One region of the Cupriavidus oxalaticus genome, then DNA from elsewhere that is predicted to be linked to it. Evidence: predicted binding sites of a transcription regulator. Region 1 holds the regulator's gene; the other holds the start of a gene.
The links. Region 1 encodes HrcA, which represses chaperone genes, less so after heat shock. Its sites were predicted from a motif close to TTAGCACTCNNNNNNNNNGAGTGCTAA; they were not measured.

Region 1 (7,141 bases):
GATGCAGCGACGGAACACGGACTGCGCGGGATGCGGCATGTATTCCTCCAGGTGCACTCCGCGCGGCATCGGCCGCGCAAGGGGATGCTATGTAGGGAATACGATCCGCCGCGGTTGTGCAAGGGCTACCGAAGGTTTAGAACCCACCGCTTGCGGACAGGCCCGGGGCGCCGGCTCAGCTCTTGGGCATGTCCCGGCTGGTCGGCATGGTACGGTTGGGCTGGATCATCCGGTCCGGCTCGGCGGTCTCGATACGTGGGGTGGCGCGCAGCGTATCCACTGCCTGGTCGATGGTGGCATCCGCCGATTTGGAGATCGCCGTCACCAGCCAGACCCCGCCCGACATGGGGCGCTTGACCACATAGCGGATCGGGCCCTTGATCTCGGCCAGCAGCTTGCCGGCATCCTCGGACATGTCGACCGCGGGCGGCTTGAACTTGACCATGATGTCGCCCACCGCGCGGTCGTCGGTGATGCTGCCCGGCGGCGGGGCGTAAGGCCCCGACTGCGCCTTGCAGCCGGACAGTGCCAGCAGTGCGGCCGTGGCCGCGGTGGCCAGGGCCAGTACGGCACGCAAGGGGCGGTGGCGGCGGCCTGCCGGCGGCGCGTGGCGGGTCATGGTGGGGCTCCTGTGAAAGTGGGTTCGGTAGGCCGATGCGGGCGCGCGGCGGCAAGCGTCAGCCGGCGGCGCGGCGGCCGCGCCGGCCTTCCTTTGCCGTGCCGCGCAGCGGGGCGCCGGCCTGGGCCTCGGCGCCTTGTGCCAGCATCTCTTCGGCATGCTGCAGCGTGGTCGCGGTGACGGTGGCGCCGCCCAGCATGCGAGCGGTCTCGACCACGCGCCCGGCCGGGTCGAGTACGCGGATACGCGAACGAGTAACCGAGCGCGTGACCGAGCCCTCACCGCCATCGGTGGTTTCCTTGCTGACGAGCAGGTGCGTGCCGGCCTGCGCGGCGACCTGCGGCAAGTGGGTCACGCACAGCACCTGGCGCGCGCGGCCCAGTTCCTGCAGGCGCCGGCCGACCACTTCGGCGACGGCGCCGCCGATGCCGGTGTCGACTTCGTCGAAGATCAGCGTCGGCGTGGGCGAGGCCTCGCTGGTGATGACCGAGATCGCCAGGCTGATGCGCGCCAGTTCGCCGCCGGACGCGACCCGCGCCAGCGGCCGCGCGCTGACGCCGGCATGGCCGGCCACCAGGAACTCGACCTGCTCCAGGCCGTAGCTCTGGCCTTCTTCCAGCGTGTTCAGCGCGGCGACGAAGCTGCCGCCCGCCATCGACAGGCCCTGCATGGCCTCGGTGACCGCGGCCGACAGCGCCTGCGCCGCCTGCGAGCGCGCATGGCTGAGGTGCTGCGCCAGCGTCAGGTAGGCGGCCTTGGCGGCGGCTTCGCGCGCCATCACCTTGTTCAGGTCCTGCGCGGCCTGCAGGTCGTCGAGCTGCTGGCGGCGCGCCAGCAGCTCATCGGGCAGCTGCTCGGGAGGCAGGCGGTACTTGCGCGCGGTGGCGTGCAGCGCGTGCATGCGTTCTTCGACGGCCTGCAGCCGTTCCGGATCCAGCTCGAGCCGGTCGACGTAGCGGGTCAGCGAGTGCGCGGCTTCCTCGGCCTGCACCTGGGCCGGCTCGAGCGCGGCCAGCACGTCGCGCAGCGCCGGGTCGACGTCGGCCAGCTGCTGCAGCCGGTGCACGATCGTGTTCAGCGCCGACAGCACCGAGCCGTCGGCCTCGGACAGCGCGTCCAGCGCCGCGCGGCTGCCGTCGATCAGCCCGGCGGCGTGCGACAGGCGGTTGTACTCGGCCTGGATCTCTTCCCATTCGCCCGGCTGCGGGTTGAGCTTGTCGAGCTCGCCCACCTGCCACTCCAGCCGCTCGCGCTCGAGCTGCATCTCGCGCGACTGGTGCTCGACCGCCTCGCGCTGGCGCACGCAGGCGCGCCACGCGCGCCAGGCCTCGGCCACCGCGCCGGCCTGCTGGGTCAGCCCGGCGTGGGCATCGAACAGCAGGCGCTGGGCATCCGGGCGCAGCAGCAGCTGGTGCGCGTGCTGGCCGTGGATGTCGACCAGCTGGTCGCCCACTTCGCGCAACTGCGCCAGCGTGGCCGCGGCGCCGTTGATAAAGGCCTTGCTGCGGCCGCCGGCATCGACCGTGCGGCGCAGCAGCACCGAGCCGGCGCCGTCGTCATCGTCGCCATCGGCGGCATTGAGCTCGCGCTCGGCCAGCCAGGCGTCGAGCGCCGGGTGGGTCGTGAACGTGGCGCTGATGCTGGCGCGTGGGGCGCCTTCGCGCACGATGCCGGCGTCGGCGCGCTCACCCAGCACCAGGGCCAGGGCGTCGATCAGGATCGACTTGCCGGCGCCGGTCTCGCCGGTGAAGACGGTGAAGCCGGAGGTGAAATCCAGGTCGAGCGAGTCGACGATGACGAAATCGCGGATGGACAGGCTGCGCAGCATCGTGGCGGGAAGTGGGATCGGTCCGGGAGGGCGGGCTGGCGATGGGTCGGGGTGGCTAGCTCGGGCTCTGGGGGCGGCTCAGAGGCGGTTGTCTTCGGACGGGTATTCGTGCCAGTGCAGCTTCTTGCGCAGCGTGGCGTAGTAGTTGTAGCCCACCGGGTGCAGCAGGTTGATGCTCTTCTCCGAGCGCCGCACCACGATGCGGTCGCCGGGCAGCAGCGAGGTCAGCGACTGCATGTCGAAGTTGACGCTGGCGTCGCGCGCGCTGGCGACCTCGATGGTGACCTCCGCATCGTGCGGCAGCACGATCGGCCGGTTCGACAGCGCATGCGGGGCGATCGGCACCAGCACCACGCCCGACAGCGTCGGGTGCAGGATCGGGCCGCCGGCGGACAGCGCGTAGGCGGTCGAGCCGGTCGCGGTCGACACGATCAGGCCGTCCGAACGCTGGTTGTACATGAAGTTGCCGTCCACGGACACGGCCAGCTCGACCATGCCGGAAATGCCCGAGCGGTTCACCACCACGTCGTTCAGCGCCAGCGCGGAAAAAATGATGCTGTCGTCGCGTACCACGCGTGACTCGAGCAGCAGCCGGTTCTCGGCCTCGTAGCGGCCGTCGAGCATGTCGGGCAGCACCGTGTGCACGTCTTCCAGCGCGATGTCGGTCATGAAGCCGAGCCGCCCGTGGTTGACCCCGATCAGCGGCACGTCGTGGCCGGCCAGCTGGCGGGCGATGCCCAGCAGCGTGCCGTCGCCGCCCAGCACCACCGCCACGTCGGCGTGCTGGCCGATTTCCTCGGCCGACAGGGCAGGGTAGGCGGTCAGCCCGGTGGCCAGCGCGGTTTCGCGCTCGAACACCACATCCTGGCCATTGCGCAGGATATAAGAGGCGATCTCCTCCAGCGGTCCTTCGATGCCGGCAGTCGAGTAGCGGCCCACCAGGGCGACGGTGTGGAACGAAGTGCGCAAGGCGCTGGCTCTCTGGGGCGCGGACATGCCGGGATTAGACCATACCGCCGCTGCCGTTGCCAGCAGGCGGCGCCGCCGCAACCCAGGCGGGGCGCCAGAAGGTCTAAAACTTGCGTAAAATCGGGGCATCATGGATGAACGTTCCAAAACGCTGCTCAAGACCCTGATCGAGCGCTACATCGCCGAAGGCCAGCCGGTCGGATCCCGCACCCTGTCGAAGTACTCGGGGCTGGACCTGTCGCCGGCGACCATCCGCAATGTGATGTCCGACCTGGAGGAAATGGGCTTTATCGCCAGCCCGCACACGTCGGCAGGCCGCATCCCGACGCCGCGCGGGTACCGGCTGTTCGTCGATTCCATGCTGACGGCCAAGCCGCTGGAGCGCAACGCCGACCTGGCCGAGCTGACCGGCCAGATCCAGGGCCAGCTCGGCGGCCAGCAGCTCGGGCCGCAGCGCATGATCACGACGGCGGCGCGCACGCTGTCCAACCTGTCGCACTTCGCCGGCGTGGTGATGACGCCCCGGCGTGCGCAGGCGTTCCGGCAGATCGAATTCATGCGCCTGTCCGAGAAGCGCATCCTGCTGATCATCGTCAGTCCCGAGGGCGATGTGCAGAACCGGATCATCCAGACCGAACTGGCATACACCCCGGCCCAGCTGATCGAGGCGGCCAACTACTTCAACTCGCACTACGCCGGCATGAGCTTCGACGCCGTGCGCGGCCACCTGCGCGTCGAGCTGCGGGACCTGCGCCGCGACATGTCGCAGCTGATGCAGGCCGCGGTCGAGGCAGGCAGCGTGGCCGAGGACGAGGAAGACGACCACGTCTATATCAGCGGCGAGCGCAAGCTGCTGGAAGTGGAAGACCTGTCTTCCAGCATGGACAAGCTGCGCCGGCTGTTCGACGTGTTCGAGCACAAGACCAGCCTGCTGCAGCTGCTCGACGTTTCCAGCCACGCGCAGGGCGTGCAGATCTTCATCGGCGGTGAAAGCCAGCTGGTGCCGCTGGAAGACATGGCGGTCATCACCGCGCCGTACGAGGTCGACGGGCAGATCGTCGGCACCCTCGGCGTGATCGGCCCGACACGCATGGCGTATGAGCGCGTGATCCCGATCGTCGACATCACCGCGCGGCTGCTGTCCAGCGCGCTGAGCCAGAACCAGTGACGCGGCAGGCTGGCCTGACAAGCTGCCCCATTCCTGCCGAGCGCCGCCTGCGCCGGCGCGCCGCCGTGGCGCGCTCCCGGCCGTGCGCCAACCCGGAAGCGACATGACGTTTTCACCCGAACCGGTCTACCAGCACGGACAGGCGCCGCGCACGGCGATCCTGCTGGTCAACCTGGGTACTCCCGATGCACCCACGCCGAAGGCAGTGGGGCGCTACCTGAAGGAATTCCTGTCCGACCCGCGCGTGGTCGAGATCCCGCGCGCCGCCTGGCTGCCGCTGTTGCATGGCGTGATCCTGCCGCTGCGCTCGCGTGCATCGGCGCTGAAGTACGAGTCGATCTGGCTGCGCGAGGCGCATATGACCGGCTCGCCGCTGCTGGTCTACAGCGAGCGCCAGGCGCATGCGCTGCAGCGGCTGCTGAACCAGAACGGCCACGAGGTCACGGTGGCGTGCGCCATGCGCTACGGCAACCCGTCGATCGCCTCGGTGATGGAGGCGCTGCGCCGCCAGGGCTGCGAGCAGGTGCTGGTGCTGCCGATGTATCCGCAGTACTCCGGCACCACTACCGCGACCGCGTTCGACGAAGTGTTCCGCGTGCTCGGCCAATGGCGCAACCAGCCCGAGCTGCGGCTGGTCAAACATTTCCATGACCACCCGGCTTATATCTCGGCGCTGCACCAGCAGGTCGGGGCCTACTGGTCACAGCATGGCATGCCCGACTTCGCGCGCGGCGACAAGCTGATCCTGTCGTTCCACGGCGTGCCGCGGCGCACGCTGGAGCTGGGGGACCCGTATCACTGCGAGTGCCTGAAGACCGGCCGGCTGCTGGGTGACGCGCTGGGCCTGCAGCCGGGGCAGTACCAGGTGACGTTCCAGTCTCGTTTCGGCAAGGCGGAGTGGCTGCAGCCGTACACGGCCCCGACGCTGGCCGAACTCGGCAAGGTTGGCGCCGGCCGGGTCGATGTGTTCTGCCCGGGCTTCCCGGCAGACTGCATCGAGACGCTGGAGGAAATCGCGATGGAAGGGCAGACCGAGTTCAAGGTCGCGGGCGGCAAGGATTTCCACTTTATTCCTTGCCTGAACGACGCGGCGCCGTGGGTGGCGGCGATGGCGGAGATTGCCCTGCAGCACCTGCAGGGCTGGCCGCTCGATACGCCGCACCCGCATGAACTGGAAGCGCGCCGCTCGCGCGCGCAGACCCGGGGAGCCGCAGCATGAACGTGGATTACGAAGCGGATGCGCGCCAGCGCATCGACAAATGGCTATGGTGCGCGCGTTTCTTCAAGACGCGCTCGCTTGCGGCCGAGGCGGTGGAGCGCGGCAAGGTGACTGTCAACGGGCAGCTGGTCAAGAATTCGCGCGAAGTGCGGCCCGGCGACAAGGTCGCGCTCGAAGCGCACCAGCAGCGCTGGGAACTGCAGGTCAAGGGCATTGCCCCGGCGCGCGGCCCGGCACCGGTGGCGCAGACGCTGTATGAAGAAAGCGCCGACAGCCAGGCGCGCCGGCAGGCCGAGGCCGAGCGCCGCCGCCTGCAGCCGGAGCCCGCCGCGCAGTTGCAGGGCCGCCCGACCAAGCGCGACCGCCGCCGCATCGATGATTTCCGGCACTGAGGCTGGCAGCGTGTTGGACAAAACGACACGCGGCAGCGCCGGCAGGGTGCCGGGGCCGCCGCGGTGCGGGCTTGTGCCGGGAAATTGCGCGGGCGCCTATTCCTGCGTGACTTGCTGGGTGACGATAGGAACGATGTAGTGCTTGAACACCGCCTTGCCACTGCCATACTCGGTATCGCGCGGCGTGAAGGCGCCGGACAGGCAGATAAAGGCGGTCATGACCGCCAGGGCGGCCACGAGGCAGAGCGTCACGACTGGCAGCTTATGCATGGCCAACCTTTCGGAAGAGGCACAAAAATGAACCATCTCCAGGCTCCCATCATTTTTGTCATTTTTCTTAATGAGAATGGTAGTGAGTGCAGTGCAGCAAGGCAATAAGGCGCCAATTGCATAACTCACGCCTTTGTAACCGCTTGTTTCCGCGTCTCGCCGGCGCCACTCTTGAAATCCGGCGCGACGCCACCAATTGCCGCTAAACACGCCGATTGACCCACCGCGGCCGTGCCCACGGACGGCCGCGCCAATGCATTGATACGGATCGACATGGAAGAACAGAAGCAGACGCCATCCAACCCGACGCCCAACGACGAAGCCAGCGCTGCCGCCGCGCAGGAGAGCGCCGCGCCGGAGGCTGCCGCCGTGGAGGACGTGGCGGCCCAGCTGGCCGCCCTGGAAGCCAAGGCGCGTGAGCATTACGACCTGTACATGCGCGCGGTCGCGGAAGGCGAGAATATCCGCCGCCGGGCGCAGGAAGACGTCACCAAGGCCCACAAATTCGCCATCGAGAACTTCGCCGACAACCTGCTGCCGGTGATGGACAGCCTGCAGGCCGCGCTGGCGGACGGCTCGGGCGACATCGCCAAGCTGCGCGAAGGCGTCGAACTGACCGCGCGCCAGCTGGCCGCCGCGTTCGAGCGCGGCAAGATCGTGGAACTGAACCCGGTCG
Region 2 (7,141 bases), 780 kb from region 1:
GCACGCGGCGCGGCCGCCTGCAGATGCTGATGCTGTTGCTGGTGTGCGCCTCGCCGGTGATCGCCTCTTACTTCACCTACTACGTCATCAAGCCCAGGGGCGGCGCCACCAACTACGGCGCGCTGGTCGATCCGCAACGGCCGATGCCGCCGGTGCGCGTCACCGACGAGCAAGGCAACGCCGTGCCGCTGGAGCAGTACCGCGGCAAGTGGCTGCTGGTGACGGCCGACCCGTCCGCCTGCGATGAAGCCTGTGCCAGGAAGCTCTTCACCATCCGCCAGATCCGCGCGGGGCAGGGGCAGGACCGCGAGCGCATCGTGCCGGTGTGGCTGATCACCGATGACGGCAAGGTCGACGAGCGCCTGAGCGCCGCCTACAACGAGCCCTATGCCGGCGTGCGCTTCCTGCGCATCGACGGGCAGGTGGCGCGGCAATGGCTGCCGGCCGAGCCGGGCAAGCGCGCCGAAGACACCCTCTTCCTGGTGGATCCGCTCGGCAACCTGATGATGCGCTTCCCGCAGGATCCGGACCCCAAGAAGCTGAGCGGCGACCTGAAAAAGCTGCTCAAGGTCTCGCGCATCGGTTAAGGGGACGGGCATGCTGCTGCAACTGGCCATCATCGGCGTCCTGATCGCACTGCTGCCGCTCAGCTACGTGCTGGTCAGGGGCGATCGCAACAAGTACCGCAAGCTGGTCTGGATTACGGCTTTCCTGACGCTGGACCTGATCATGTTCGGCAGCTTCACGCGGCTGACCGACTCCGGCCTCGGCTGCCCGGACTGGCCGGGATGCTACGGCCACTCCAACCCGCACGCCGCGATGGAGCCGATCCGCGCGGCCGAGACCGCGCTGCCCAGCGGCCCGGTGACGCTGATGAAGGCGTGGATCGAAATGATCCACCGCTACTTCGCCATGGCGGTGGGCGTGCTGATCATCGCGCTGATGGTGCTGGCCTGGGTCAAGCGCCGCGAGCTGAAGCAGTCGCCGTGGTTCGCCACCGGCGTGCTGGTGCTGGTATGCGTGCAAGGCGCGTTCGGCGCGTTCACCGTGACCATGAAGCTGCAGCCGATCATCGTGGTCACGCACCTGATGCTGGGTATGGGCCTGCTGGCGGCGCTGATCTGGCTGGGCTCGCGCAGCGACCCGCCGCACCCGGTTGCGCCCCAGGCGGCGCGGCTGCACTGGCCGGTGCGCATCGGCCTGCTGCTGCTGGTGATCCAGATTTTCCTGGGAGGCTGGGTCAGCACCAACTACGCGGTGCTCGCCTGCACGGACTTCCCGCTGTGCAACGGCCAGCTGGTGCCCGAGATGGACTTCCGGCACGGCTTCACGCTGTGGCGCCAGCTTGGCATGACGGCCGATGGCGACTACATCCCGCACGCGGCGCTGGTGGCGATCCACTGGGTGCACCGGGGCTTTGCGTTCGTGGTGCTGGGCTACCTGGCGTGGTTCGGCTTGCGTGCGCGCCGGCTCGAGGGGCTGCACCGGCAGGCAGGCTGGCTGCTCGGCATGCTCGTGCTGCAACTGGCAACCGGGATGTCCAATATCGTGTTCGACTGGCCGCTTGTCGCCGCGGTCGCCCACAACGGCGGCGCGGCGGTGCTCCTGCTGCTGCTGGTCCGCCTCCACTACAATATAGGGCTCGCCGGGCTCACAAGCGGGGCCGCCCTCACCACTGCCCCCACACCGAACGCCGCCCGCGCCACATGAAAGACAAGACGCCTTCCGTGGTTACCGCTACACACCCTCATTCACTGGGCAAGCTGAGCCGGATACGACACCTGGCCCGGCAATATGCCGCCCTGACCAAGCCGCGCGTGACGCAGCTGGCAGTCTTCTGCGCCATCATCGGCATGTTCCTGGCCACGCCCGGCATGGTGCCGTGGCGCGTGCTGATCGGTGGTGCCGCCGGCATCTGGCTGCTCGCCGGCGCCGCCTTCGCCATCAATTGCCTGGTCGAGCAGAAGATCGACGCGCTGATGCGCCGCACCGCCTGGCGTCCGTCCGCCACCGGCGAGATCACCACTGCGCAGACGCTGGTGTTCTCCGCGATCCTCGGCGGCGCCGGCATGTGGATGCTGCACGAGTTCGCCAACGACCTGACGATGTGGCTGACCTTCGCCACGTTCCTGGGCTATGCGGTGGTCTACACCATCCTGCTCAAGCCGGCCACGCCGCAGAACATCGTCATCGGGGGGCTGTCCGGCGCGATGCCGCCGGCGCTGGGCTGGGCCGCCGTTGCCGGCGAAGTGCCGGCCGAGGCTTGGTTCCTGGTGCTGATCATCTTCACATGGACGCCGCCGCACTTCTGGGCGCTGGCGCTGTACCGCCGCGCGGACTACGCCAAGTCGGGCCTGCCGATGCTGCCGGTCACCCACGGCGAGCGCTACACGCTGCTGCATATCCTGCTGTACACGCTGATCATGATCGCGGCGACGCTGCTGCCGTTTGTCTATGGCATGAGCGGCTACATCTACCTGGCGGCCGCGCTGGCGCTGGGCGGCGGCTTCCTGGCCTACGCCTGGAAGATGTACCGCAACTACTCGGACGAGCTGGCGCAACGCACCTTCCGCTTCTCGATCCTGTACCTGTCGCTGCTGTTCGCGGCATTGCTGGTCGACCATTACTTCAAGTTCGTGCCGCAGGTCTGACGTGCATCGCCACGCTGCGGGCTGCGGCATCTTGTCGCGGCCGACGCAGCGCGGCGGCGCCATCGGCGATACTGGGTGCTTTCGCCGACGTTTCCATCGTTATTTCACCGCTGTTTCCACCGCTGACCGCCCCACACAAGCTTTCGCGCATGCCCAGACCCGCCTCCGGCCTGTTCTCCGCCTTCCGCCGCTTTTCCCTGCTTGCCGCGCTCGCGCTGGCACTGGCCGCCTGCGGGCAGCAGAAGGCATCGTTCCGCAATGTCGATATCAGCGGTGCCGCGGATTTCGGCAAGGATTTCTCGCTGCCCGACCACACCGGCAAGGTCCGCACCATTGCCGACTTCAAGGGCAAGGCGGTGGTGATGTTCTTCGGCTACACCCATTGTCCGGACGTGTGCCCGACCACCATGGCCGAGCTCAAGGCGGTGATGGAGCAGCTGGGTCCGGATGCCGACCGGGTCCAGGTGCTGTTCGTCACGGTCGACCCGGAGCGCGACACGCAGGCGCTGCTGGCACAGTACGTCCCGGCGTTCGACCCGCGCTTCCTGGGGCTGCGCCCGGCCGATGACGCCGCGCTGCAGAAGCTGGCCAAGGACTTCAAGGTGTTCTACGCCAAGGTGCCGGGCAGTTCGCCCAACAACTACACGGTGGATCACTCGGCGGGCAGCTATGTGTTCGATCCGGAGGGCCGCTTGCGGCTGTTCATCCGCCACGGCCAGGGGCCGGAGCCGATCGCGCACGACCTGAAGCAGCTGCTTTCCTGACGTCCCAGGTGTCCGAGCGGTGCGGCATAACGTCGCACCGCCGTGGTTCAAGACGAAATCAGGACGAAATCAAGGCGAAAAAAAGCCGGTCCAGCTGGACCGGCTTTTTGCATGGGCGCCGGGATCAGGCAAATGCCTGCAGCGCCCCTTTCATCTTCTTCATCGCCGCGGCTTCGATCTGGCGGATGCGCTCCGCCGAGACGCCAAACTCGGCGGCCAGCTCATGCAGCGTGGCGCCGCCCGAGCCGTCGTCGGCCACGTTCAGCCAGCGCGCCTCGATGATGCGGCGGCTGCGCTCGTCCAGCCGGCCCAGCGCTTCTTCCAGGCCCTCGACCTGCATGCGGTCCTGGCGCTTGGCTTCCATTACCCGCGTCGGCTCATTGTGGTTGTCCGCCAGGTAGGCGATGGGGGCGAATTCCTCTTCGCCGTCGTCGACCTGGCCTTCCAGCGCGAGGTCGCCGCCCGACAGGCGGGTTTCCATCTCCATCACTTCTTCCGGCTTCACGTTCAGCTCGCGCGCCACGGCCTCGACCTGCTCCGGCGTGAACGTGTGCGAACCCTGCTTGTGGCTGCGCAGGTTGAAGAACAGCTTGCGCTGGGCCTTGGTGGTGGCCACCTTGACCATGCGCCAGTTCTTCAGCACGTACTCGTGGATCTCGGCCTTGATCCAGTGCATCGCATACGAAACCAGGCGTACGCCCTGCTCGGGATCGAAGCGCTTCACGGCCTTCATCAGGCCGATATTGCCTTCCTGGATCAGGTCGGCGTGCGGCAGGCCATAGCCCAGGTACTGGCGGGCGATCGACACCACCAGGCGCAGGTGGGACATCACCAGCTGGCGGGCGGCATCGACGGAATCGTTATCGCGCAGGTCGCGCGCCAGGCGTTGCTCTTCCTCCGCGGTCAGCAACGGAATTCGGTGGACAGCCTGGATATAGCTGTCGAGATTGCCCACGGTCGCCGGGAAGGTCAGCGCAAAGCTGCTCCCGCTACGGGGCGCCGTCGGCAGACGGGTAGTCGTCAGGGTTTGGTCGGCAGACAAGACTGCGTTCACTCAATCGCTCCTTTCGCATCCGGCGGTTGGATTGCCGGGTCATGCCCCGCGCGTCTCTGTGAGAGCGGCGGCGGCACTGCAACACATCTTAGCACTCCAACCGGGTGAGTGCTAATTGGAGTCCCAATGGTTTTGATAGTTCCCGTCGATTGATCCGTCACATTGCATAGTGACAGAGCTATCAAGCGGCTTCGGGGATACTCACGGCCGGATACACTTTTTATTAGAGCGAGTGTGTGCCCGCCGGTTCTGCACGCCCAGTGGAATGATTCGTTGCGCCAGCGCCTACACTCGACGCAAGCGGCGGCAAGCTGGCATGCTTGCCAGCCTCTCTCACAACCCCGGAGGAGTTATGTCTGCTATCGAACACTTGTTGAAGCCGCATGTGCGCGACCTGGGCGATTTCACCGTCCGCCGCCTGCTGCCGGCCGCTGCGACCCAGACGGTCGGGCCGTTTATCTTCTTCGACCATATGGGGCCGGTGCAGATGCCGCCGGGCGAGGGGGCTGACGTGCGCCCGCATCCGCATATCGGGCTGGCGACCGTCACCTACCTGTTCGAAGGCGAGATCATGCACCGCGACAGCCTGGGCAGCGAGCAGGCGATCCGGCCGGGCGACGTCAACTGGATGACTGCCGGCCATGGCATCGTCCACTCCGAGCGCTCGCCCGATCACGTCCGTGCCGACGGCGCGCGCCTGCACGGCATTCAGACCTGGGTGGCATTGCCGAAGTCGCACGAAACCGACGAACCGTCCTTCTTCCACCATCCCGCGGCAACGCTGCCGCGCGTCGAGCAGCCGGGCGTGCGCATGGTGGTGATCGCCGGCGATGCCTTCGGCAAGACTTCGCCGGTCAAGGTCTTCAGCCGCACCCTGTATGTGGCGATCGAACTGGACGCCGGGGCCAGCGTGCAGATCCCTGCCGAGCATGCGGAGCGTGGCATCTACCCGGTGGACGGCGCGGTGTCGCTGGACGGCGAGCCGCTGCCGGCCGAGCACATGGTGGTGCTGACGCCCGGGCAGCCGGCGCTGCTGATGGCGACGGCGCCTTCGCGCGTGATGCTGCTGGGAGGGGACCCGACCGACGGCCGCCGCTTTATCTACTGGAATTTCGTGGCCAGCAGCAAGGAGGCCATCGAGGCCGCCGCCAAACGCTGGGAGGACGACCAGTTTCCGCGCGTGCCGGGCGACGAGCGCGAGCGCATCCCGCTGCCGGCGCGCAAGCCCTGAACCGCCGGGCTCGGACCGCTCTCAGACCGGGCTGGCCCAGGTGACGCGGGTGCCCAGCTTCAGGCACTCGCGGATGGCTTCGAGCTGCGTGGCGATCGGCGCCGGCACCGGCACGGCGCCATCGAGCACGCGCCGGATCCAGGCTGCCGTCAGGCCGGCATCATTGCCGGGTGGCAGTTCCGGCACGTCAGCCAGCGAGCCGCCGGTGGGATCGACCAGCGTCTGCTGATGCCCTTCATGCAGCCAGTCGATGCGGCTGTTGCGGCGCGCATCGGCGACCACTTCGCCCTCGGTGCCGCGTGCCAGCAGCACGTTGGCCGGCTCGTGGGAGAAATAGTCGGTCAGCGTCTCGCGGTATTCCGGGTGGGTATAGCTGTACAGCCGCAACCCTTCGCCTGGGCTGTGCTCGCCCACCGGCTGCAGCATCTTGGCCACGGTATGCGACGAGTTGCGCAGGCCGATCACGGTGCGCCGCTCCAGCAGCTGCGACAGGCCGGGCGAAAGCACATCGACCGGCAGCACCGCCAGCGGCCCGTCGCCGCCGGTCTCGCGCAGCCGTGCCGAGGCTTCGGCCGTGCTGGCGCACAGCGGAATGCCCAGCGCCTCGAACAGGGTCATGCTGGTGACGCGGTCATTGAAGATGCGCGTCCCGTGCACCAGTACGGGGATGCCTTCGCGCGCCAGCAGCAGCGCCAGCAGCGGCACCAGGTTCGGCTGCTTGCGTGCGCCGTTATAGCTGGGGATCACCACCACCGGGCGCTCGGGCGGCGCGGGCAGCGGCTGGCAGTGTTCATGGGCCGCCTCGAGCATGCCGGCCAGTTCATGCGGGGCCTCGCCCTTGATGCGGTAGGCCATCAGGATCGCGCCCAGCTCGATATCGGACACGCGCCCGGCCAGCATCGCGTCGAACAGGGTCTTGGCATCGTCGCGCGGCAGCGCGCGCGCGCCGTTGACGCCACGGCCGACCTCCTTGATATAGCGGGCGGCGGAAAACGGGTTGGCTGGCGTGGTCATGGCGGCGTGGGGAAGGAGTCTGTTCTGGGTTCATGATAGCGGAGCAGCGCCGTCGCGCCCATCGCCGCCGACGGGCGCGACGGCGTGCAGGATGCTCAGGCGGCTTCCTGGAGCGCGGGATTGCGCTGCTTGCGGTAGAGAAAGTCCAGCACCGCGGTACGGCAGGCGTGGTAGTCCTTGTCGTCGGCCAGCGCCACGCGGTCGCGCGGCCGAGGCAGGTCCACCTTGAGGATCTCGCCGATGGTGGCGGCCGGGCCGTTGGTCATCATCACGATGCGGTCGGCGAGCAGCACGGCCTCGTCGACATCATGCGTGACCATCACCACCGTGCTGCGCGTGCGCGCCACGATCTTGATCAGTTCGTCCTGCAGGTGCGCGCGCGTCAGCGCATCGAGCGCGCCGAAGGGTTCATCCATCAGCAGCACCT

Region 2: the regulator HrcA is predicted to act here: its motif matches at 4,558-4,584, upstream of rpoH (RNA polymerase sigma factor RpoH).

The regions. Positions count from the first base shown of each region.
Region 1 covers NZ_CP069812.1:1,080,364-1,087,504, forward strand. The annotation lists gene JTE92_RS17290 (rhombosortase-dependent MprA family serine protease) at 1-39, opposite strand, end outside; gene JTE92_RS17295 (hypothetical protein) at 176-619, opposite strand; gene recN (DNA repair protein RecN) at 678-2,447, opposite strand; gene JTE92_RS17305 (NAD kinase) at 2,526-3,443, opposite strand; gene hrcA (heat-inducible transcriptional repressor HrcA) at 3,547-4,584, shown strand; gene hemH (ferrochelatase) at 4,688-5,803, shown strand; gene JTE92_RS17320 (RNA-binding S4 domain-containing protein) at 5,800-6,195, shown strand; gene JTE92_RS17325 (hypothetical protein) at 6,292-6,465, opposite strand; gene grpE (nucleotide exchange factor GrpE) at 6,739-7,141, shown strand, end outside.
Region 2 covers NZ_CP069812.1:296,473-303,613, forward strand. The annotation lists gene JTE92_RS13725 (SCO family protein) at 1-587, shown strand, start outside; gene JTE92_RS13730 (COX15/CtaA family protein) at 598-1,710, shown strand; gene cyoE (heme o synthase) at 1,707-2,651, shown strand; gene JTE92_RS13740 (SCO family protein) at 2,801-3,415, shown strand; gene rpoH (RNA polymerase sigma factor RpoH) at 3,540-4,469, opposite strand; gene JTE92_RS13750 (pirin family protein) at 4,822-5,700, shown strand; gene ybiB (DNA-binding protein YbiB) at 5,722-6,714, opposite strand; gene JTE92_RS13760 (ABC transporter ATP-binding protein) at 6,810-7,141, opposite strand, start outside.